DNA from 2 places in the Paraclostridium sp. genome. Region 1 is predicted to be linked to the other one. Evidence: a T-box and tRNA genes for the amino acid it is inferred to sense, from the RefSeq annotation. Region 1 holds a T-box; the other holds one or more tRNA genes.
The links. A T-box is a leader RNA that pairs with one kind of tRNA and senses whether it is charged. The one in region 1 lies ahead of metG (methionine--tRNA ligase), so its partner is inferred to be a tRNA-Met.
Positions count from the first base shown of each region.

Region 1 (13,477 bases):
CGGTTTCTTTTATTATGTAATCCATCTCTATTTCATTAATTTTTGAATAATAAAGAGCTTGCTCTATAAAATCTTCTACTTTTTCTATTTCTTCTAAAAGGCTTAAAGTATGTTCATTTTTATTATTTTCTATAACTAGCTTACTAGCTGCTATTGGTGTCTTTATTTCATGTACCCACAAATCAAGATATCCTCTATATTCTTCTTGATTAAACTTATACTTATTAACTTCTTCATGCATGGATTTATCTGTAATACTAAGAACATCATACAAAATTTTCCCCTCACAAAAAGATGATCTTTTTATAACTACTGGTAGTAAATATTTTTTATCTAGTTCATTTAAAGATGTCATTACTTGATCGTAATAACTTTTCTTTTTAAAACATCCGTAAAAAATTTCTATACTACTTAAAACTATCCAAAGCATAATTGTGAAAATTATTGTTACTCTCTCAACTTGTGATGCTTTTAGTATAAAAACTACAAAGGCAAAAAACGTAAAATTTAATAATATACTTAAGCTTCTATCTTTTAAATAATCTTTTATATTCATAGTTACGGCATTATGTAGCCTCTCCCCCTTTTAGTTTCTATATATTCACTACATCCAATTTCACTTAATTTTTTTCTAAGTCTATTTATATTAACTGTAAGGGTATTATCATCTATAAATAAATCTAAATCCCATAAATAGTCCATTAAATCTCCTCTTGAAACTATCTTTCCTTTATTTTTAATAAGGCAGTTTAATATTCTAAATTCATTTTTAGTTAACTCTACTTCTTGATTTTCAAAGCTTGCACTATTTTTTGATAAATCTAATTCTAGACCTTTGTACCTAAGTATATCTACATTAGATTTTTTATAAGTTCTTTTTAAAAGAGAATTTATACGTGCAAGTAAAATTTGTGTGTTGTATGGTTTTGTTACAAAATCATCAGCACCCAAGTTCATACTCATCAATTCATCCATTTCAGTATCTCTACTTGTTACTATAATTATTGGTATATCCGAGCTTTTTCTAATTTTTCTACATAAAAAATACCCATCACATACAGGTAAGTTTATATCTAGTAAAATTAAATGAGCATCTAATTTTAAAACTTCGTCCACTACATTGCCAAACTCTGATATAGTCACAACGTCATAATCATAATTATTTAAAAAACTTTTAAGCTCAGTCCTTATTTTTTCTTCATCTTCAATTACAACAATTTTTTCCATAATAAATCTCCCCTTAAAATTCTGTTCACAATAATTATATATTATATATAGAAAATAGCCTATGAAATATGTCATTTCATAGGCTATAAATATTAACTACATGTAAAAATTTCATATTTAGTTAATATTTAATTTGACAACTTTTTAATTCTTCTTCTTCTAATTCTATTTTTTTCTTATCAATTCTTTCAAACAATATAGAAATTTCAGATGATAAAACACAATCTATACTTTCTATTTCACTCCATTTACTATGATTTATAGACAACCATTCTTTTATTTTAAATGACGATTCTGGTAAAAATGGTTCTAATAAATTAGATAAATTTGCAATAGCATAAATACAAGTATATATACTATTTATACATTTTTCATTATTCTCTTTTACCGTTATCCATGGTGTGCTTAAATCAAAGTACTTATTTACTTTCCTTATAACTTCAAAAATACTCTCAAGTGCAATTCTTAAATTTCCTTGCTCTATAAGCACACCTACTTCACCATATAACTTTTTTATACTTGACTTAATATTTTTATCAATCTCACCATTAATAACTTTATTATCATAATATTTTTTTATAAATACTAGCGTTCTATTGACCAAATTACCATAAGCCCCTAACAACTCTCCATTGTTACTATTTACAAACTCCCTCCACGAAAAATCAGAGTCTCGTTTTTCTGGAGCATTTATTAAGAAAAAATACCTTAATGAATCAGAATTATAACGCTTTACTATATCAGGAATCCATACAGCCCAATTATTGCTAGTTGATATTTTTTTACCTTCTAATGTTAAGTATTCACTAGATACAATTCTATCAACTAATTTTTCATAACCAATCCCATTTAATAAAGCTGGAAGTATTATAGAGTGAAATGGAATATTATCTTTACCATGTACATAATAAGAAACTGCATCCTCATTCCAAAACTCTTCATATGATTTATTTTCATCTATAGCCCATTTCTTACTCATTGTAAGATATCCAAGTATAGCATCTATCCAAACATATACCTTTTTATCCCTAAATCCATCTATTGGTATATCTATACCTAAAGAAATATCTCTTGATATAGCCCTATCATGTAACCCTTCAATAATGTATCTTTCCGTATTATTTATAGCATTTATTTTCCAATTGTGCTTATTTACATCTAAATTATTTTTTATAACATCTTGAAACTTAGATAAAGAAAAATATAAATGCTTAGATTCTTTTATTGTAGGATACTCCCCACATAATTTGCATTTTCTATCTAGTAGTTCTAATGGATCTAGCAAGTATCCACAATAATCACATTGATCTCCTCTTGCGTTTGATTTACACTTAGGACATACTCCTTCAACATACCTATCAGGTAAAAATTGTTGACAGCTATTACAATAAATCTGATCTACATCTTTTTCGTAAATTAAACCCTTGTCATATAAAGAAGTAATTATATTTTGAACTTCTACTTTATGAAACTTATCATCAGTTCTTCCATAATAATCATAGGAAAAATTCAATGTATCAAAGCAATACTTAAATTCACTATGATACTTATTTGCTACTTCCTTTGGAGTAACTCCTTCTGATTTTGCTCTAATTGATATCGGTGTACCATGACAGTCACTTCCCGATACATAAAGGACATTATCCCCTTTTTTTCTATAATATCTTGCTATCACATCTCCAGGTAATAGTGCTACTATATGACCAATATGAAGTGATCCATTAGCATATGGCCATGCTCCTCCTATAAAAATATTCATATTTAATACCTCCTCAGTAATTTTATATAATAAAAAACTCCCATCCCTAAGAACTTAATCTTAGGAACGAGAGTTAAACTTCGTGTTACCATCCTATTTCATGTATACCTTACAATATACACCTCTTTAAGTACGCCATATTATACCTATGGTTATACTCTATCACTATAACGGGTGAACCCGTTGCAGCCTTAATTTCATAAAAAATCTCGGTGCACAGCTCCAAGGCCATTTTCACTTTAATATCCTTCGCTTCCTCTCACCAAATAGAAACTCTCTGTAAAAGTATTTTTAAAGTTACTTTCCTCTTCATTGCATTTATTATAATTTCAAAATAATAATCTTTATATTATTATATACTCTTTTTATATTAAAAATCCTCTAATAAATTATATTTAATCCCATAGCAATTAAATCGTTAGCAAATTAATTCCTATTAATATTTTTATTCTCCTTTCTTTCAGCAATCAATTTAGTAATACAATCTTTCATGCCTTTTACAAACAACCATATAGTTACAAGGTTAAACGCACTTCCCTCCCCTAGCATGCTTGCATATAAAATTAACATAGATGATATAACTATCATTATCAATCTTGTTTTATTTGACATAAATCTCTACTCTTTCCCTTTTGAATTTTAAGTATAGTTTATCACTATTATATTTTTAAAAAAGGATTATGTCCTAATATCTATAAATTTGGAACTAAAATACAAATAGACACTAAAATTTCAACTTATAGAGTATGTATATTTATGTATTTTAAAAGTGTAATAAAAAAGAACAACTATATTATTATATCTAATTTAACTTATGGTTGATAAACAGTCTTCTCACTACCATCATAAATAATAAGAGAATTAGCCTTAACCACATCATCTTTATACTTAAAGTCATTATCAGAAAAGTTAGCAACAACCCTTAAATCATCACCATAACAGGTAGTCTGAACCAATCTATCATCACTTAAAAACTCAAAATCAGTCATAGGCTTATTGATAGCCTTCTTATTAAACTCAGACCAAACTTTATCATGATCAATAATATCATTCTTATGCTTATCCCACTCAACTCTATCAATATGATACATAGGAGCAGTATTATATAAAATTTCCTTCATCATTCTACTATCAACCTCATCAGCAATCTTGAAAGTACCCCATAGCCAATGATCAGATGTAACCACAGAATCATTATAAACTAGTCTAAATAAAGGAAGTGAATACGTAGGATCAATAAAAATCTTCTTATATAAATCCTTAACAGGAACTTGCTTAGCAAAAACCTCGGGAACACCACCTGTAGAAGAGTAATATCTTCCAACATAATACTCACTATCCTTATTCTTGCTCATATCAGGATCTACCCAAGAAAAAGCCGGAGTCTCAAGTCCATGAGCAAAAGCAATAGTAGTACTAGCAAAATCATTACCACCTTCAGAACCTACAACCATATTTTTGTCATCTCTTATATAACTCATTCTCTTTAACCTAGCTTCTAAATCTTGTGACTGAGTAGTGGTATGATTTTTAGAATAATCATCATAAATTTCTCCCGTAGCATCACAATCTATAAACCAAGAATTAAAGTCATACCCTTCATCCATAATATTATCTACTCTAGACTTAACACTAGGCATAGATAAAGTTGGATTTAACTTTCTACCAGTACCTTGGAAACCTTCTAACTTCTTCCCATCTTTATCTCTTATAGTAGCATTTTCATATAAAGACTTATCTTCAAAAGTAGCCGTACTCCACTTTTCATCCCCTAGCTTGTGTATAGAATGATAAGAATCATATGGACCAACTAAATAGCCATATTCATTAGCTTTTTCAACAAACTCAGGAGAAATATATCCTGATTCTATATCATCAAAACCAATCCAAGCATTATCTATCCCAGACTTTTTCATATCTTCTAAAACATCTATAGTATTATGTTTTGCCCAATCTTTAACAGGAGTTGTAGCATCTTTAAGCTGTGACTTTAACAACTTTTTATTCAACTCTATTAACTCAACTCTATTTAAATTATTAACCCCTTTGTTAATTATATCTTTAGTTTCTTTATCTATATGCTTAAATACATTAGGATTATAGAACTCTTTTAAAGTCATAAGTGAATTAAATCCTCTAACAATAGTTTGCTTTTGATACTTATCAATATAATCTTGAGTTTTAACAGTATCTAAAACAGTTGAAACCTCTTTTCCATCTTCTACTTTTGTATTTAGAAGTTCTTTCATCCATGTTAAAAATTCTTCGCTTATATTATTTCTTAATAAGTTCCACTTAATATCATCTGTAGTAATTATAGACTTGTCCCAGAAATATATTTGTGGCGCTCCATATAATTTTTCAATGTTTTTATTGTCTTTTGCTTTTTGAGCTATGGTTTTAAACTCTCCTTTTTCAATTACATAATTCTTATAGTTTTTAGTTATATCCTCTACATTCTTATCTGTTATATATATTCTAAAACCATATGCCTTATCTTTATTAATACTTGGATACTCATGTGTAAAATCAAACTTTATATCATTTTTAGAGTCAAATTTAACTTCATTATTAAACTTATTTTTCATGATATAAGTTGCTGCAAAATTTTCTTTATTTACTGAGAAAAATTGCATTGAAAAACTTTCAATAGTATTAAAAATTTGTTCATTTAAATACTCTTTCCAATACTTATCATTACTTGGTATAAACTTTCCTTCATTTATAGGAAGAATATAACTTTCTCCACTTATACTTGGCCAAGTAAAGCTATTAGCTTCTTTTTCATTTGACTTTATATCTATATCTAGGTAACTATCTTCTTTCTTTATATCTACATCAATTTTTTCTTCTGGATAAGTCCATGAAATTTCATCATCACTCTTTTTCAAGTTAGTAACAGCTCTTTCTTTCATAGGATCTGATATATTTTCTTTCTTGCCATTTACATCAACTGAAACTTGAAAGTTTTTTGGGTTAACATCATATTTAAAATCTAAATTATTAACTTTCTCAATTTTAGCTTCTGTGCCTTCTCCATTTTTAATAAGTCCATTACTACATCCTACAAGGGTAGTTCCTATAAGTATGAAACTAGTAATTACCATCATTTTTTTATTCATAATATCACCTCAAAGTCATTTTAATTTAGTTTTGTTACACCTACGTTACAATTAATTCTTTGATTGAACTTCACTATCTATAAGCTGTAAATTGTATTGTCTAATTATTTCTATTAATCTATCTGCGTAAATTCTTTCCCCTTTTTCATTGCTATCTGTACTATAACCTGCCTTTTGTAGAGCTTTAGCTTGATACACATAAGTATTTGCATCAAACACACCATTTTGTTGATATCTTTTGTTTTCACCTAAAAACTTAGCATGGTCATTTATAGATTCGCCAGGAGTATTGTATTTTCTAAATTTGCCATTAATTGTATCTTTTTCAAACTCTCTTGTTTCTAAAGTTACATATTCTCCTTCCCAATAGTTATCTGCTTTTATTCCAAATAAATTGTTATAATCTTTAGCTAGCTTGGACTGTCCCCAACCTGATTCTAAAATAGCTTGGGCTATTGTTATAGATGGTAATACTTCATATTTTTTATAGTTTTCTATAGCATCATCTTTTATAGAATTTATAAATTTGATATATTTACTATCTTGGCTAAGTCTTTGTGGCATTGGCCCAAAGTCTTCTAATTGATTTATATAATCATAAGTTAGTGCTTTTTCTTTTTTATTAAAATCTAGTTCATTTAAAACTTCATCAACACTCTTTAAACTATAATCACCCTTATCTTCATGTAAAAACTTTTTAGATATATCTTCAATTTCTTTTGTTGTTATTTTTTTAAAATTATTGTCTTCAATTACACCAGTTATTGCAGCTACGTACTTCCAATTAATTTGAGCTTTATTTGAACTTACACTATCAACTACTTCAATAAACTTACCTACATCTATATATTCCTTATCTATCTCTTTTAATGAGTAGTTTGCTATCATAATGTAAATAACTGCAATTAGCATTATTAAGGTTAAAAAACCTTTATTTTTCATATTTATACACTCCCTCGTTATTTGTTATGAGCTTATTATAAATATGTTTTGTTTCATTAATGTTACAAAATATATTTATAATAATTCAGTTGACGCTTTATATAAACAAGTGATATATTTATAACATATATGTTATGTATTTATAACATTTAAATCAGGGGGGTATTTTTTATGAATGATAAAAATTTTAGTGCTAAATCAAAATTATTAGTAGAATTTCTAATATGTATAGTGGTTTTTATTTCTACATTTGCAGGTTTTAAAAACTTTTCTAATATCCAATATTTTTGGCCAATAATGTACTTAATTTTAATAGGTTGTATATTCCTACTTAGTAACAAACTAGGTGGTATAGTCGATGAGTTATCACAACTCATCTTATCGAAGATAAATAATATTTGTATAAAAATTTTAGTATCCTTTATATTAATAATGGTTTCTTTTCTTTCAACACCTTATATAAATGTATACTCTATAAATAGCAATGTAATAGGAATGATATTATCATTATTTTTACTTTTATTAAGCTTAGTAAGGTTGGTACTCTTTATCTATTTTGATAGGAAGGGTATTTGTCAATAGGTGACTATCTCAAAAACTAAAATTAAAGAATATAGAGAAAAAACTTCTATGAAACAAAGCGAATTAGCTAAGTTAGTTGATGTAAGACGTGAAACAATAGTTCATCATTGAAATTAGCTATGGATATAGCCAGCTTTTTTAAGTATCAGTTGAAGATTTATTTGAGTTTGTAGATAAAAAAATTTATAAATACATATATATAAAAGGCTATGATTATAAACCCATAGCCTTTTATATAATCATATTAAACTGTTTGCAAACAAAATAAAAAATCTTATTTTTTCATCATGTAATTCTACTCCATACTCAAGATTATGAGCTTCTAGTATTTCCTTTACTAAACTAAGACCTAGACCTGTTCCTGATAATCGCTTATTTCTTGATTTTTCTAATACATAAAATGGATTCCATATATTTAATAAATCATATTCACTCATATCTATAACTTTATTTGAAATATCTAAGTATATCTTTTCTTTTCGATTCAAAGAAATACTTATATTTTTATCTTGTGTATATTTTATAGCATTGCTAATTAAGTTACTCAATACAATTTTCATTCCATCTATGTCTGCATTAACCATACATTGACTTCCATCAAATTCATAACTTAAATTAATATCATTTTCTTTTATAATTAATTTATATTCTTTTATAATACTCTCCAAAACTTCATTTAAATCAAACTCATTTAAGTTAATTTCTCTTTTTTCGTATTTTGCCCAGTAAAGTAAAGTGTTTATAGTTTCATTCATTTTTTCACTTTGTTCTATTATAGTATCTAAATAAGTTCCATCATCAATTCCATCTTGTATACCCATTGCGTAGGCTTTTATAAGAGCTATTGGTGTTTTTAGTTCATGAGATGCTCCACCTATAAATACTTTTAAATTTTCATTTCTTTTATTTAGCTCATTTTGAGCTTTTTGTAAGCTTATGCTCATTTGATTTACGCTATCTGATAGTTCTTCTATCTCATCATTGGTTTTTATTTCTTCAGTTCTAAAGTTTAACTTTGCAATGTCTTTAGATAATAATTTAATCTTTTCTAAGGGATCTATTATCATCTTTGATAATATAAATGTCAGTATAACTATTATTAATACTGACAAAGTTGTTAGTATTAAGTTAAACTTATTTATAATAGATATAGTTTCTTTTGAATGTTCAATTGGCATTGATACTGCAAATATATAATTATCTTTTTTTATAAATTTAACTAATAAACTATACTTTAATTTTCCTTGGTTATAAATTTCATTTATACTTCTTTTTTTTAACTCTTCAATCTTGAACTCTGAAAGCCAAAACTTTTTTAAGTTTATGCCTTTTTTATTAAATTCTGTAACTAAGTTTTGTGTTATTGTAGTTTCATTATCATTTTCAAAGTCTACAGGTGTATAAATTACAGCTACTTCATATTTTTCTTGTATCTGTTCTATGTTTTTGATAGCTTCTTTAGTACTTAAATTTTCAATCTCTTCCCCTATATTATTTATAATTTTCTTTTTTTCATGTAAGTAATATTTATCTATAAAAATATTATTGATAGCTAGCGATATTAACGAAACTAATATAACTACTATGGATATACTTATAGATAGTTTCTTATTAAGTTTAGTCATTTATATCCTCCAAGCTATAACCTAGCCCTCTATGTGTTACTATTAGTTCTTCACCTATTTTTGTTCTTAGTCGTCTTATGTGTGTGTCTACTGTTCTAAAGTCTCCATAATAATCCATCCCCCATACCAAGTCTAATAGTTTTTCTCTTGATAATATTGATCCTTTGTTATTTATAAAGGTTTTTAAAAGTTCAAATTCTGTTTTTGTTAATCCTAGTTCTTTATTTTCTTTGAAGGCTTTTTGTTGTTTAAAATCTACTTTTAAATTTTCAATTGTAAATATATCATTGTAGCCTATAAGTTTTTTTGCTCTTATTATTAATAGTCTGGGGTCAAATGGCTTTCTTACATAGTCGTCTGCCCCTATATTCAGTGCATCTATTTCATCGTCAACTTGTCCTTTTGCTGTTAGCATCATTACTTTTGTATTGCTATTTTCTTTTATTTGTTTACATGCTTGTATTCCATCTATTTTTGGCATCATCCAATCTAGTATAGCTAAGTCTATTTTATTTTCATAAAAAATTTCTAATGCTTCTTCTCCATCCATAGCAATTAAAACATTGAAGCCTTCTTTTTTCAAGTAAGCTTCTATAATCTTTAACATGCTTAATTCATCATCAGCTACTAATATATTCATGTCTTCACGTCCATTTCTATTAAATCGGTTTAGTTTATGTTAATATTTTTTTATTACACCAATGTTACAACTACTTTATGTTTTTATATTTATAATTGTTTCGTTATTTATGATTTAATATCAATACTTGTATGTGGTCAAGAGGGTATCACTAAAACTTTTAGACTATATTCCTATTATTTGTGTATTAGTGCATAGTTGAATTGTATACTACTTGTTTATTTTACTCCTTAAAAAGCTTATCTTAGTCCATTTTTAATATAGTTTTATTTTATAATGTTATAATTTTGTATGAGTAAGTTTTAAGGAGGATTTTTATGGAAAATACTAAAAATAATGCATTATCTGTATCTATAGTTTCAGCTGTAGTTTGTATAGTTGTGATTTCACACTATTTAATTGGCAGAAATGCTTCTATAGGTGTGTTTGGAAAGATTGCTATTGTATGTGCTTCTTTCGGATTAGCTTTAAATGTAATGTCGGTTCTATGTAGTTTAGGTGCTAAAAAAAATATATCAAAAACAATATTAACTACTATAAATGTAATAATATTTTGTATAGTAGGATTCTTCACAGGAGTATTGATATTTTAAATATAACTTCATTACAAATAAAAAGATAATAACCTATGTTATTATCTTTTTATTTGCAATATTATAATTTCTAAATTAGTTTTTAAATTCTATATGTCTTTATCAGTATTTTTAATATTTTAAATGTAAATAAAATTGTTATTCCCATTCCAATTAATGATAAAATCAAATTTATTATGCAAATAACCTCAAATCCCCAGCTTACTAATGGATTTGAAATTAAACCTCCACCTGTAACTCTAAAGATTATTGAGTTTATTATTCCGTCTCCTAATGTATTTAATGACATCAAAGCTAAACCACTTATAATCCCCATTATTGGATTTATAAATTTCTCCATACAATTCTCCTTTTTTAAGCTATAACTTATTCATATTATAATACTTATAAAATAATGCATACACAGCTGTTGCATCTGATAATTTTATAACTTTGCATATGTATAAATTTTACCTATCGCTACTAAGATTAAAATCATTATACTTAATACCATGTGTATTATTTATCTCTTTTATAAAATCGATTGCCTTGCTAAGTAACTGAGGTTGTATCTCTGGATAAGTTAATTCCTTCGGTAATTCATCAAGCAGTATAATTTCATCAATTTCAAGATTTGGAAGTGATTTAAATTCAGCTATCTCTGCAAAATATAATCCTCCAAAAGTTTCTGTTGGGTGCTTTGAAATATCTCCAACTTCTTTTGAAACTGAATAAACACAAATAGGAAACATTTCAAATTTATTCGCTCCACTTTCTTCATATAGTTCTCTAGCTGCAGTATTATTTATATCCTCTCCTATTTCTCTATGTCCACCTGGAATTTCCCAAGTTGTTCTTTCTTTATGCTTTGATAATACCCATTTATCTTTAAATCTTGCCACTATAACTGCAAATAACAAGTTGTCACTCTCTATTTCTTCCCAATTATAGAAATTAACTTTAATAATAGAAATCACCCCTTATTAAAATTTTATCAGTTATATATTGCCTCCACAACAAAACATAATAATTTACGATTAATAGAATATTTTATTTTATAAAAATAACTTAATACATTCATATAAAAAGGTAATAACCTAAATTTATAGAATATAATGATTGTCTTGGATCAGATGATGATATATTATTTTATCTATTGTAATTTGTATTCTTGAGATGTTAATTTGAAATTATCCTTTAAACCTTTGGTTACATATATTTTATTATCTTTGGTTACAAAAATAGCTTCTACATTTTTTTTATTATTAATATAATCTAATCCTTTCTCTAGCCCCATAGAAAAAACTGCTGTAGACAAAGCATCACAATAAGTTGAATCATCTGATATAATAGAAATTCCTTGTAAATTATTTTCTACTGGATAACCTGTTTTTCTATCTAAAATATGATGGTACAATTTTCCATTTTGCGTAAAATTACGTTCATAGATTCCAGATGTTACAACAGATTTATCTACTATTTCTACTATTCCTATATAGTCACTTTTCTCCTTCTTGCCATCTCTTATTCCAACTTTATATGGATTTGAATCAAATTTTTCTCCTATACAAAGTATATTTCCACCTATGTTTAAAATGCCGTGGTTATACCCACTGTCTAAAATAATGCTTTTAATTTTTTCACCTACATATCCCTTTGCAACTGCCCCTAAATCTATCATCATTCCTTTTTGTTTTAACATTACTGAATTATTATTTTTGTCTAACTCAATTTTATTTATATCCACTAAATCCAAAGTTTTTTTTATTTTATCCTCATTTGGTACATTTGCTTCTTCAAATCCTATACTCCATAACTTAACTACAGATCCTATTGATATATCTAAGTTTTCATTAGTTTCTTTAGTATATTTAATTCCATTTTCTATTAAATCAAAAGTATCTTTACTTACTTTTACAAATTCAATTCCTGCCTTTTCATTTATTTTATCTACTTCACTTTTAGCATTTTTATCATTTATAGACATTTTGTATTCTACATCTCTTATTGTATTTTCTATTTTCTCAAAAACTTTATTATCCACTTCTTCTGTTGAAAAAATATCAATATTCATATAAGATCCCATTGCAAATACTTCTTTTCCATAACTTTTATATTCTTCTTTTTTGCATCCAACAAAAACTATTCCTATCAATATTATAAATAATAAATATAATTTTTTCATATATTCCTCTCAGTAAGTAAAGAGGATGCATCAAAATGCTATTTTGATACACCCTCCTAAATTTTTACAGTTTCACATTTACTTTATTTTTTAACTGTATAAGTGTAATCTGAAAATCCACTTGCTTGTATTGTTACAACATCGTTATCCTCTAAGTTATTGTATAAGTATATACCATTTGAATAGTTAACTCTATAACCTTCTTTTGGTTGAGTTTCAGAAGTTTTATTAACTTCTACATTGTTTATTTTTACACTTGTTATAGCATGCTCCCAACCTCTATCTTGAGATGTTAGTGTATAGTTATTTAGCATTGGATTATATTGAACATCTATTTTACTATCTATTAATTGAATTTTATAGCTATAGTCATTATAGCCTTGTGATTTAATCACTACATTATCATCTATACCTAATTTTTTAAGTATAGTTACTTTTCCATAACTAGCTTTAAATTCATTATCACTTAAAGAGTTTCCATTTACACTTACTTCTACATTCTTAGTCCAATCATAATCTCCATGTGAAAATACACAGTTTCCATTCTCATTTTTAGCTACTTTTATTTTATCTACTGATTTTTCTGGTATTTTATAAGCGTAGTCTTCATAAGCACTTGACTCTAAAATCATATTATTTCCACCTGTTAAGACCTCTAATATAATAATCTTACCTTTGTCTATTGTCCAACCAGCATTAGCATATGCATTTTTTGCTTTTACTAAAGTTTTGTCTCCAACTTTTATAGTCTCAATTTTATTTATATATTCTGCATCACTTGAACTAATTATAAAGTGGTTAAATATATCTTTATCTACTTTAA
Region 1 is NZ_JBOFKN010000201.1:8,671-22,147, reverse strand. It holds gene ACRCYC_RS15485 (ATP-binding protein) at 1-556, opposite strand, end outside; gene ACRCYC_RS15480 (response regulator transcription factor) at 559-1,227, opposite strand; gene metG (methionine--tRNA ligase) at 1,349-2,986, opposite strand; T-box leader at 3,046-3,308, opposite strand; gene ACRCYC_RS15470 (hypothetical protein) at 3,413-3,598, opposite strand; gene ACRCYC_RS15465 (glycoside hydrolase) at 3,799-6,108, opposite strand; gene ACRCYC_RS15460 (glycoside hydrolase family 73 protein) at 6,160-7,050, opposite strand; gene ACRCYC_RS15455 (hypothetical protein) at 7,222-7,632, shown strand; partial or broken gene ACRCYC_RS15450 (helix-turn-helix transcriptional regulator) at 7,681-7,810, shown strand; gene ACRCYC_RS15445 (sensor histidine kinase) at 7,872-9,257, opposite strand; gene ACRCYC_RS15440 (response regulator transcription factor) at 9,250-9,897, opposite strand; gene ACRCYC_RS15435 (hypothetical protein) at 10,215-10,490, shown strand; gene ACRCYC_RS15430 (hypothetical protein) at 10,573-10,830, opposite strand; gene ACRCYC_RS15425 (NUDIX hydrolase) at 10,940-11,446, opposite strand; gene ACRCYC_RS15420 (FAD:protein FMN transferase) at 11,623-12,654, opposite strand; gene ACRCYC_RS15415 (hemoblobin-interacting domain-containing protein) at 12,738-13,477, opposite strand, start outside.

Region 2 (11,518 bases), on a different contig from region 1:
AAGTACAAAAATCCTTATCCATTCTTTCAGCTATAAGATTTAATCCATCTACTAATTGCTTTTCTTTAAAATTTTCTAAAAGTATCATAACACTTATAGTATTGATAGTTCCATCTTTAGTGTCTAATGCTCTTGATTTTTTCACATATTCATTTTGCATAGCTAACTTTAGTGAATTTTCAAGTCTCTCACTTATTTCGATTTGAGGCATCTTATCAAATATTTTTACCTCTGATTCTTTTATATTCATATTTACAGCCTTGCTTATATCAGTTTCTAAGAACACAGTATTTATAAATTCTGCACCCGCAAAATCTACACCTTCTAAATTAACTGAATCAAATAATGTATTTTCAAATTTAACTTTTTTAAATTTACTTCTTTTTAAGTTACTTCCTATTATTTCCGCACTTTTAAAGCTACATCCGTAGAAATTACAAGATTTAAAATGAGCGCCTCTTAAACTTGTATAGTTAAAATTTGATCCTGAAAAATCACTGTTGTAACAATTGCTTCGTTTTAAATCTTGATACATAAAGTTTTTATCTAATTTCTGTATCTTATTATATTTAAGTCCTGTATCTACTTTTTTAACTTTTGCCATATTATCCTCCGTAAATATATCTTATATTAAAAAAACTCTTATACCAAAAGATATAAGAGTTTGTAATTCATACTTATAATTGGTTGCGGGAGCAGGACTCGAACCTGCGACCTTTGGGTTATGAGCCCAACGAGCTGCCAACTGCTCCACCCCGCGATGTTGTTTTCTCTACTTCTATATAATATCACAATACATATATTATAACAACCCTATTATAAGTATTTACTTTTTTATTTAAATTATTAAGCTAAATCTATTTCTAATCCTTCTTCATTTACATACCAATCATTTACTTTATACTCATTGTATAAACTTCCAACATCTGCTTTAACATATAATCTTAACTCTAAGTCTTTGTGTTTTTCATAAAACTTCTTACTTCCCTCTAAATCCGTTACACATAAATAAGCTTTATCATTTTTATAATCCACGTTATTTGCGACACTGTTTTTGCTGACTCTAGAACTTTCATTTAAAATTACTCTTATTTCATTATCTATTACTTTATACCACTTTGCATATCTTTTAGCTAATGTTATATCTTCTTTTTTAATTCCTCTTTTTACTAGTTTCAACTTGATCACTCCCTATAGTTTATATCTATAGTTTTTTAATCTATAGATTGATTATAAATGTTAATAAAAAAACTCCTATACCTGAAGATATAAGAGCCTATAATCCATGCTTATAATTGGTTGCGGGAGCAGGACTCGAACCTGCGACCTTTGGGTTATGAGCCCAACGAGCTGCCAACTGCTCCATCCCGCGATGTTGTTTTCTCTATCTACATATAATGATAACATATTAAGTAAATTATAGCAAGCTTATTGAATTTTATTTACGTATTATGATTTTATTTCTTTTACCCTTCCAACAATTCCACTTTCAAGCATCACCTTGATCCCATGTGGATGATTTTTAGAATTAGTAAGAATTCTACTAACTTCGCCTTCTGTCAACTTTCCACTACGTTGATCTTGTTTTTGAACAACTAATACCTTACTTCCTATTTTTATGTTATTTCTATTATTTCCATCCATAAATGTTCTCCTTCCATACTTACCACTGTCTACCATAGTATAACACTGAAAATAGTATAACACACACTATTTTTTATTTTTTTTCATACTATGGTAAAGTAATAAAAAATTTACTATCGGTGGTGAATTTAGTCATGAAAGCAAATTTAGTGTGCAAAGGTGGAGGAATTAAAGGTATAGCTTTAGTAGGTGCCATAGCTTGTCTAGAAAATGAAGGTTATGAATGGGAAAACTTAGCTGGAACTTCTGCTGGTGCTATTGTAGCTTCTCTATTGGCAGTAGGATATACTTCAAATGAAATTAAAGATATATTATACAATATAGATTATATCAGCTTTAAAGACAAGAACAAACTTCAATCAATACCTTTAATTGGAGATTTTTTAAGTATTTTTATCCATAAAGGAATTCACTCTGGAAATGCTATTGAAAATTTTTTACACGATAAATTTATTGAAAAAAACAAAACAAAGTTTAAAGATATTTCAATTAATGGAAAAAGTAAGCTTAAAATGATTGCTGCAGATGTTACAAGAAAAAAGTTACTTATTTTACCTGATGATTTAACCGACTATGGTATAGATCCTATGAACTTTGAAATTTCAAAAGCAGTTAGAATGAGTCTCAGTATTCCCCTTTACTACTATCCAGTTAAAATTGAACATGATAATAATTGTTGTTTTATAGTTGATGGAGGATTATTAAGCAATTTTCCAATCTGGATATTTGATAATGATGAAAGTTGTGATTTATGTAGTTTACCTACATTCGGTCTGAATTTATTAGGTAGCGAAATTGATGGATTAAATGAATGTCCTAATACTTTATCTTACTTGTTAAGTGTAGTTCAAACTTCTCTACGTACAAATGAAGATGTTTATTTTAAAGAAAAAGATAAGGTAAGGATTATAAATATACCTACATTAAATGTTTCAACAACTGATTTTGACATTACTAAAAATTGTATGACTAGTCTTTATATGTCTGGTTATGACTCTGCTCAAATATTTTTAAATGAATGGAATTTTGAAAATTATGTTTTAAAATACTTATAAATCATTTAAAATAAGCTACAAAACAAAAAGGTCTCTATCAAATTGATTAGATTCAGACCTTTTTGTTTTTATATTTTTAAACTTATAATATATTAAATTCAGCCTTACTTCCTTTTGAAGTCGCTACTACCTCCAATTTAGCATCAATTCTTTCTTTAAGTTCTTCAACATGAGATATTATACCAACTAGTCTTCCACCTCTTTGAAGCTCCAATAAACTATCAATCGCATTATCTAAAGATTGTGGATCTAGGGTTCCAAATCCTTCATCTACGAACATAGTTTCAAGAGATACCCCTCCAGCGTTAGATTGAACTACATCTGAAAGCCCTAGCGCTAAAGATAATGAAGCTTTAAAACTTTCACCACCTGATAATGAACTTACATCCCTAGAACTATCTGTATAGTTATCATATATTTCAAGTTCTAGACCTTTTTGTCCTGCACCTTTACTTTTACTCTTCTTTCTAATTAATGAGAATCTATCTCCCGTCATTTTTTCAAGTCTTATATTTGCGGCTTCTATTATGTCTTCAAAGTATGAAGCTAATATATATCTTTCAAATGATATATATGGAGACTTTCTACCATTAGCTAAATCTGATAACTCTCCAACTACTCTATACTCTTCTTCTATTGCTTTAAACTTAATATTAAGAGCTTCTACATTTTTAAGTACTAATTTATTATTTTCTAATATAGAATATAATTCTCTTAACTTAACTTCTAGCTCTTGTTTTATTATTTGAAGCCTTTTTATTTCTTCACATATATTTGTTACTTCAATAAATTCTAAGTCTTTAGTTTTATTATTTATATCTTCTTTCTTAGATTTAAATAAAGTTAACTTAGAATTGTATGATTCAACTTGTTTTTCTAATTCTTCTATTAAATTAATGTTTAACTTAGCTTCTTGGTAAGTATCCATATCCTTAAACCCTAACTTATTCATAGAAGTTTTAAACTCTAATTCTATTTTTTCTATACTAAATTTTAATTCATCTATAGACTTATTTATTTCTTGAGACTTTGAAATTTCGCCTTCTAGTCTTATTGAATTATTTTCACTCTCTTCTCTTAGTTTGTTTAAGTTACTTATACTATCACTTAAATCCTTCGTTTTTACATCTATTAAACCTTTAAGTATTTTAACATCTGATATTTCTTGTGGAATTTCTTTTTTATATTCTTCTATCTTGGTGCTAATTTGAGTTACTTCCTTTAGATATTCTTTTTCATTTTCTTCTAAAGCATTTAACGCTTTTTCATTTTCTATAATATTATTATCTATAGATATATTTTTACTTATTATAGAATCTTTTAAAACTAACTTTTCTTTAATTTTTAAAAGCTCTTTATTTAAATTATCAATTATATCTTTTAATTCAAGGCCTTTAGCTTTGACTATATTTCCTGTACTATTAGAATAGATTTTATCTATATTTAAAGTCTCTGAGAACTTAGCTAAACTATTATTTACTATTTCAAAATAATTTTTCGAATCAGCATTTAATTTAGTTAGTTCATTTATCCTTAAATTATTTTCTTTTTCAATTTCCTCTAGTTTCTCTTTTGCTAATTTTAATTCTTCCTTTGTTGGTACTTTTAAATCCTTTCTTATTGTTGCAGGATTTGGATGATTAGTAGATCCACATACAGGACAAGGAGTATTAGTTTTTAAATTACTTGCAAGTATACCTGCTTGCTCTTTTTTGTACAAATTATCCATATCATCATAGTTTTTCTTGATAATTTTATAGTCCTTTTCAAACTCCTCATATTCTTTGCTTAAGTTATAGTGATTAATTCTGCTTTTTTCATAACTAGCTATAGACATAAATAATTCTCTAGTTTCTTGAATAATCTTTGTTTTATTTGATATATCATTTTCTATCTCTACTTTTTTAGTTTCTAAAGCAGCTATTTCTTTTAAAGTATTATCATTTTCTAATTTTTCTTTTTTAAGTTTTTCAGTAAATTCTTTATTGCTTATTATTTGCGCATTAACTTCTTTAACTTTTTCACCTTGATTTAATACTTGATTTTTTAAGTTATCGAACTCTGAGATCTTAGGTTCTATACTTTTTAGATTTTCAATTTCTAACTTAAGTTTATCTCTTTCTGGTTCTTTATCTTCTTCTATTTTTAATTTTGATTTAGCTATATCACAAACTTTTTTTAAGTTTTCAATGCTTATTAAACTATTATTATAATCTTTTTGTCTTTCTTCTAATTTATTATTATTTTCTATAAGCTTATCTTCTATATAATTAACTTCCTTAGCATTTTTAAAGTTAATTATATTTTTCTTTTTAGCTTCAAAACCATCCTGTTGACTTAAAAGTTCTTCAAGAGTTTTTACTACTTCTTCTTTCTCATTTAACAGTTTATTATTATTTTCTATAATTAATTTTTCTTTATTTATAGCCTCTAATTTACTAGAAAGATTTTTATCTTCTTCATTTAAAACCTTATAATTTTCATTCTCTTTTTCTATAAGTTCTTTTAATTTTTCTATTACAATAGGAAAATCGACATATTCTCCAAGAACTATATCATGCTCCCCTTTTATATTTTTTAAATTGGTTTGCATCTCATCTCTGCTTTTATTTCTATTCTTACTTAAAGTTATAGCTTTTTCTTTAAGTTCCATTTGAATTTTTTCAAAATCATAAGTATTAAATATTTTTCTGAAAATGCCTTCTCTTTCTAAAGAATCAGCTAGTAGTAATTTTTTAAATTCTCCTTGTGGAAGCATTACGATTTGTTTAAACTGATCCCTGGTTATACCTAATACCTCTATTAACTTATTAGTAACATTAGTAACCTTTGTAATTACTTTTCCATCTGGTAGTGTAAGTGTTGCATCTGCGCTTTTTTCTGTATATCCTTCGCCCCTAGCTTTCTTTTTTTTCTGCTTTGGAACTCTATTTACAAGATATCTTTCTCCTTTTAGATCAAACTCTAATTCTACAAAAGTTTCTACATCATCATCCGCAAAATGACTTCTCAGTGAATCTGTTTCTCTCGATTCTCCACTAGCTTCTCCATATAGCGCATAACTTATAGCATCAAATATAGTAGTTTTTCCCGCTCCTGTTTTTCCTGATATAACAAATATATTTCTTCCGTTTAGTTCTTCAAAGTCTATAACTTGCTTATCTGCATAAGGTCCAAAAGCACTTATAGTTAATTTTATCGGTCTCATTATCTCACCTCCCTTTTTAAGACTTCATTTATAGTATTCATCAAAACATCTTCTTTTTCTTTTGTATAATCTCCATTACCTAAGTCTTCGTAAAACTCTTTGAATAATTCTAACTTACTTTTTCTTTTGTATTCTCCCTTTGCTGAGGTTTTATCTTCACTGAAATCTTTTTTTCGTTCTCTAGTTATTAACATAGTATTTGGATAAACTGACCTTAATTTTTCCATAGGGTTCATTAACTCTCCGTCATCAGTTAATATAGCTTGTATGTAATCATCTTTACCTTCTTCTAGGTTCCTAGCTTCATCTACCAAATCTTCTATATTTCCTTTTATTACTCTTAAATCTCTAAGTGGTTTCAAGATTTTAAAATCTATATTTATATTTTTATCTTCATCTGTATCTAGCACATATACACCCTTTTTTTGATTTACTTCAGAGAAAGAGTATTTTAAAAGCGAACCTGAATATTTCATTTCTTCTCTTCCTATTTTTTGTCTACCATGTAAATGGCCTAAAGCTACATAGTCAAAGTCAGAGAAGATATTTCCATCTATTAAATCTGTTCCTCCTATTGATAACGGTCTTTCAGATTCTGAGATTTCAAGATTTGCTACTTCATATTTATTTTCAGCACAATTTATTGCTTCTTCTCTTTTGAGAGTAACATAACCATGACCTACTAGGATATTAATCTCCTCTGGATTAAGATTTTCTTTTATTTTTTCTATTACTGCTACCATAGCATCATTGTGACTTCTTATAACTTTATTATCTAATAGTTTTTTTGTTAATGCAGGATCTTTATATGGCACTAAATAAAAGTTTATATTTGTATCATATTCTTTTATAGATACATGTTTATAAATTTCATCATCTCTTCCAGCTATGTACAATCCTTGCTTTTCTAGTATTTCGCTACCAAAACTTAATCGCTCTCCACCATCATGATTACCTGATATAGCTAGTACTTTTATTTTTTTATCTATTATTAGATCACTTAAAGTTTTATTTAATAGCTCTACAGCTTCTACTGGCGGAATAGATCTATCATAAATATCACCTGCTATTATAATGGCATGTGGATTTTCTTCTTCTATTAAGTTTGTCAATTTATTTAAAATGAATTTTTGATCTTCTATCATAGAAAATTCATTTACTATTTTGCCTATGTGCCAATCACTTGTGTGAATAATTTTCATAAATTGTCCTCCTTGTTATATATATATATTGATTATATCATAAAAAGCCCTCATTTTTGCTGAGGGCTTTTTATGATATAATCTAAATACTTTTGAGTATAAATGTATCTATAAGTTTTATTGAAATATTTACTATTTTGGATAAAGTGAAGACATTCGAGTGCTATTGCTGGTTAATATCTTATCTCTATATAACATATATTCAGCTTCTTTTAATATATCATCTACACCTTTTCCATCATCTATTTTAGTACTTATGCCTAAAGATATGCTTATTGGTAATTGTTCGTTATTTGACTGTTTGCACTTATGTACTATTTTTTCACAAACAATTTCCGCTAATTTATAATCGGTATTAGGTAAAAGAATAATAAACTCATCTCCACCCCACCTAAATACAATATCTTCATCTCTACAACTCAAGTTTAAAATCCGAGCTATTTGAATTATCAATTTATCTCCTTCTAGGTGCCCTAGAGTATCATTAACTAGTTTTAATCCATTCACATCACCCATTATTAAACTTAAAGGATAATATATTTTATTGTCTAACTTTTTTATTTGTTCTTCAAAATAAGCCCTATTATATAAGCCAGTTAACTTATCTGTATAACTCATGATAGTTAACTTTTTTTCTAGTTCTTTTCTATCCGTCATATCTCTAGATATCCCAACGACTCCCCATACTTCTCCATCTTCATTTATTAGTGGTTTTTTTATGCCTTCTGCATATACCAACTTATTTTCTTTGTTTAAAAGTTCAACCTTAGTATATTGAGTCTTTTTATTTTTTATAATTTCTTTATCACTTTCCATAAAAGATTGTGCAACCTCTTTACTTTTGTGTATTTCTATATCTGTTTTTCCAATAACTTCTGATTTTTCTTTTCCAAAAAAATCTTCAAAAAAAGCCTTATTCCCACCTATATATTTACTTTCCTTATCTTTATAAAAAATCATGTCAGGTATAGTATTTATTATAGTCTCTAATAAAGTGTTTTGCTTAATTATATTTTCTTCATATTTTTTTGTCTCTGTTATATCTTTTACTATTCCTGAAACAGCCACTACATTTTCACTGTCATCTAATATTGGAGTTAAATAAGCTTTTGTGATTTTATTATTAATTTCAGCTTCAAATACCATAGCTTTTTTGCTCTCCACTACATGTTTATGATTTTGATCATATTTTTCATATCTACCAACTGGAAATATATCCTTATTTACTTTTCCAATAATATCTTCCTTACTTAACTTTTCATCTATATATACTTCTTTAAATTTTTTATTTATACTTAAAAACACCCCATCATTTGATTTTATCCACATAGGATATGGTAGTGTATCGAAGACTACTTCAATTAAATTATCAATCATTTTCACGCCTACTTCCTTTAAATTTCAACCATAATATAATTATATACTAATTCAAAATAAATTTTTATATTATAAATTATATAATTTAAAAAGTAAAATATTATATCTGTTTTTATTTTAAATTTCACTTTAAATTTTTAAACGAAGTTGATAACATTAATTTTATTCTATTTAATTGATTAACCTCACTGGCTCCTGGATCATAGTCAATAGGAACAATATTAGTATTAGGGTAAACTCTTTTGAGTTCTTTTATTACACCTTTTCCTGTAATATGATTAGGTAAACAAGCAAAAGGTTGCATGCATATAATATTTTTAACATTACTTTCAATGAGTTCCATCATTTCAGCGGTTAAAAGCCACCCTTCCCCTGCTTGATTTCCAAGCGAAATAATATTTGAAGCAATTTTACCTAACTCCTCAATTTTTTTTGGACTACTAAATCTCTTACTTTCTTCAAGTGCTTTAATATAATGCTTTTGGTATATAGATATAGCACTTATAGTTAATTTCCCTCCTAATTTTTTGTATTTTTTATCTAAATAGTTATCAGCTTTATAATATGTATTAAATGCACAACTTAAAAAGAAGTTTATAAGTTCTGGAACAACAGCTTCTGCACCTTCTTTTTCTACTATGTCCACAATATTGTTATTAGCTAATGGATGAAACTTAACTAAAATTTCTCCCACTATACCAACTTTTGGTTTTTTCTCTTCTGTTATAGATAACTCATCAAAATCTTTAACTATATTGTATATATTTTCTTTAAATTTAGTTAAACTTCCTTTTTCTAAGCTTTTTTTGCAAATTTCCAGATGTTTTTTATAAAGTTTATTAGCACTGCCTTTTTCTGTTTCGTAAGGTCTTACTCTATATAAAACTTTCATAAGTAAATCGCCATAAATAGCAGCCATCAAAACTTTATTTATAAGACTTAAAGAGAATACACTGTATAAATTGCTTTTTTCATCTCCATTTACAGATAATGACAATACCGGTATATTTCCATATCCTGCATCGCTTAATCCTTTTCTTAAAAATCCAATATAATTAGTTGCCCTACAAACTCCACCTGTCTGAGTTATTGCTACAGACGTTTTGCTTAAATCATATCTACCACTTTTAAGAGCTTTAATTATTTGTCCTATAACAATTATAGCCGGATAGCAAGCGTCATTATTTACATATTTTAAACCTTCTTCAACAGCCCCTTCATATTCTTTAAGCAATACCATGTTATATCCGCAAGACTTCACACTATGTTCTACTAAATCAAAATGGATAGGAGCCATTTGAGGCACTAAAATATTGTAATTTTCTTTTATTGATTTACTCAAACTACTTTTTACATATGTTTTTTTTATTTTCAAACCCTCAATATTATTATTTTCTCTTTCTTGGATAGCAGCTTTTAAAGACCTCAATCTTATTTTAGCTGCACCTAAGTTGTTTCCTTCGTCAATTTTTATGCATGTATAAATTTTACCTTCACTAGTTAAAATTTCTTGAACTTGATCAGTAGTAACTGAATCTAGCCCACATCCAAATGAATTTAATTGTACAATAGACAAATCACTTCTAGACCCTACAAAACTTGCTGCTCTGTATAATCTTGAGTGATAGGCCCACTGATCAACAACTCTTAAAGATTTATCTATTTCACCCAAATGACACACACTATCTTCTGTAAAAACAGCCATACCCAAAGAGTTTATAAGATTGGGTATACCATGGTTTATTTCAGGATCAATATGATATGGCCTACCAGCTAAAACAATACCTTTAATATTATTTTTTTCAATATATTTTAATTTAGTCTCACCCATATTTTGTATATCTCTTTTAAACTTTTCATACTCAGTAAATCCAAGTTCCACACTTTTACTTATTTCTTCTTTACTTATTTCAATAAACTCATCGTCATAACTTTTAATTTTGTTTAATTCTTCATATAATTTTTTCTTTAGAGCATTTTTATTATCCATCGGTAAAAATGGATTTATGAAATTAATATTATTTTCTTTTATTTGTGAAATATTATTTTTAATAACTTCTGGATAAGACATAACAATAGGACAATTAAAATGGTTATCAACATTTTCAAATTCTTTGTGTTCCTGTCTTATACATGGATAAAATATATTTTTAATACCTTTTTCAATTAAATCATTTATATGACCATGCACCATCTTAGCTGGATAACAAACAGATTCTGAAGCAATCGAATCCATTCCCTTTTCATATAAATCTTTTGAAGATCGGCTAGATAGTACTACTTTAAATCCTAAATTTGTAAATATTGTATGCCATAGTGGATAATCTTCATACATATTCAAAACTCTAGGTATTCCTATTTCTTTTCTTTTTGATTGATTTATTTCTAAACTTTCGTAATTAAATACTCTTTTATATTTATAATCAAATAAATTAATATTTTTATTTTCAGACCTCTGTAAACCTATTCCTCGTTCGCATCTATTTCCTGATATAAATCTATCTGATTTTCCAAAACTATTTATAGTTAATAAACAGTTATTCGAACACCTTCCACATCTAGTAGTAGTTATTTCTAAATGTATTGAATTGATTCCATCTTTGTCTAAAAGAGATGTTTTATATCCTTTATTATACTTTTCTTTTGCAATAATGCTAGCTCCAAATGCCCCCATTATTCCAGCAATATTAGGTCTTATAACTTCTCGATCTGTCAAAATTTCAAACACTCTTAATACCGCATCATTATAAAAAGTTCCACCTTGAACTACATGGAATTTACCTATGTCTTCTTTTGACTTTGCCTTTATAACCTTGTATAAAGCATTTTTTACAACTGAGTAAGAAAGTCCTGCACTTATGTCATTAACTGTATTTCCTTCTTTTTGTGCTTGTTTTACTCTTGAGTTCATAAAAACAGTACATCTTGATCCTAAATCAACTGGATTTTTAGAATATAAAGCTCTTTTAGAAAATTCTTTTATATCTAGTTGTAGTGATTTTGCAAAAGTTTCTAAAAAAGAACCACATCCT
Region 2 is NZ_JBOFKN010000127.1:1,396-12,913, reverse strand. It holds gene ACRCYC_RS08860 (pentapeptide repeat-containing protein) at 1-604, opposite strand, end outside; tRNA gene ACRCYC_RS08855 (tRNA-Met) at 685-760, opposite strand; gene ACRCYC_RS08850 (hypothetical protein) at 847-1,179, opposite strand; tRNA gene ACRCYC_RS08845 (tRNA-Met) at 1,297-1,372, opposite strand; gene ACRCYC_RS08840 (YwbE family protein) at 1,450-1,644, opposite strand; gene ACRCYC_RS08835 (patatin-like phospholipase family protein) at 1,779-2,699, shown strand; gene ACRCYC_RS08830 (SbcC/MukB-like Walker B domain-containing protein) at 2,782-5,907, opposite strand; gene ACRCYC_RS08825 (exonuclease SbcCD subunit D) at 5,907-7,109, opposite strand; gene ACRCYC_RS08820 (sensor domain-containing diguanylate cyclase) at 7,242-8,486, opposite strand; gene ACRCYC_RS08815 (acyl-CoA dehydratase activase-related protein) at 8,611-11,518, opposite strand, start outside.
Region 2: it encodes a tRNA-Met, which carries the amino acid that the T-box ahead of metG (methionine--tRNA ligase) is inferred to sense. The anticodon was not compared.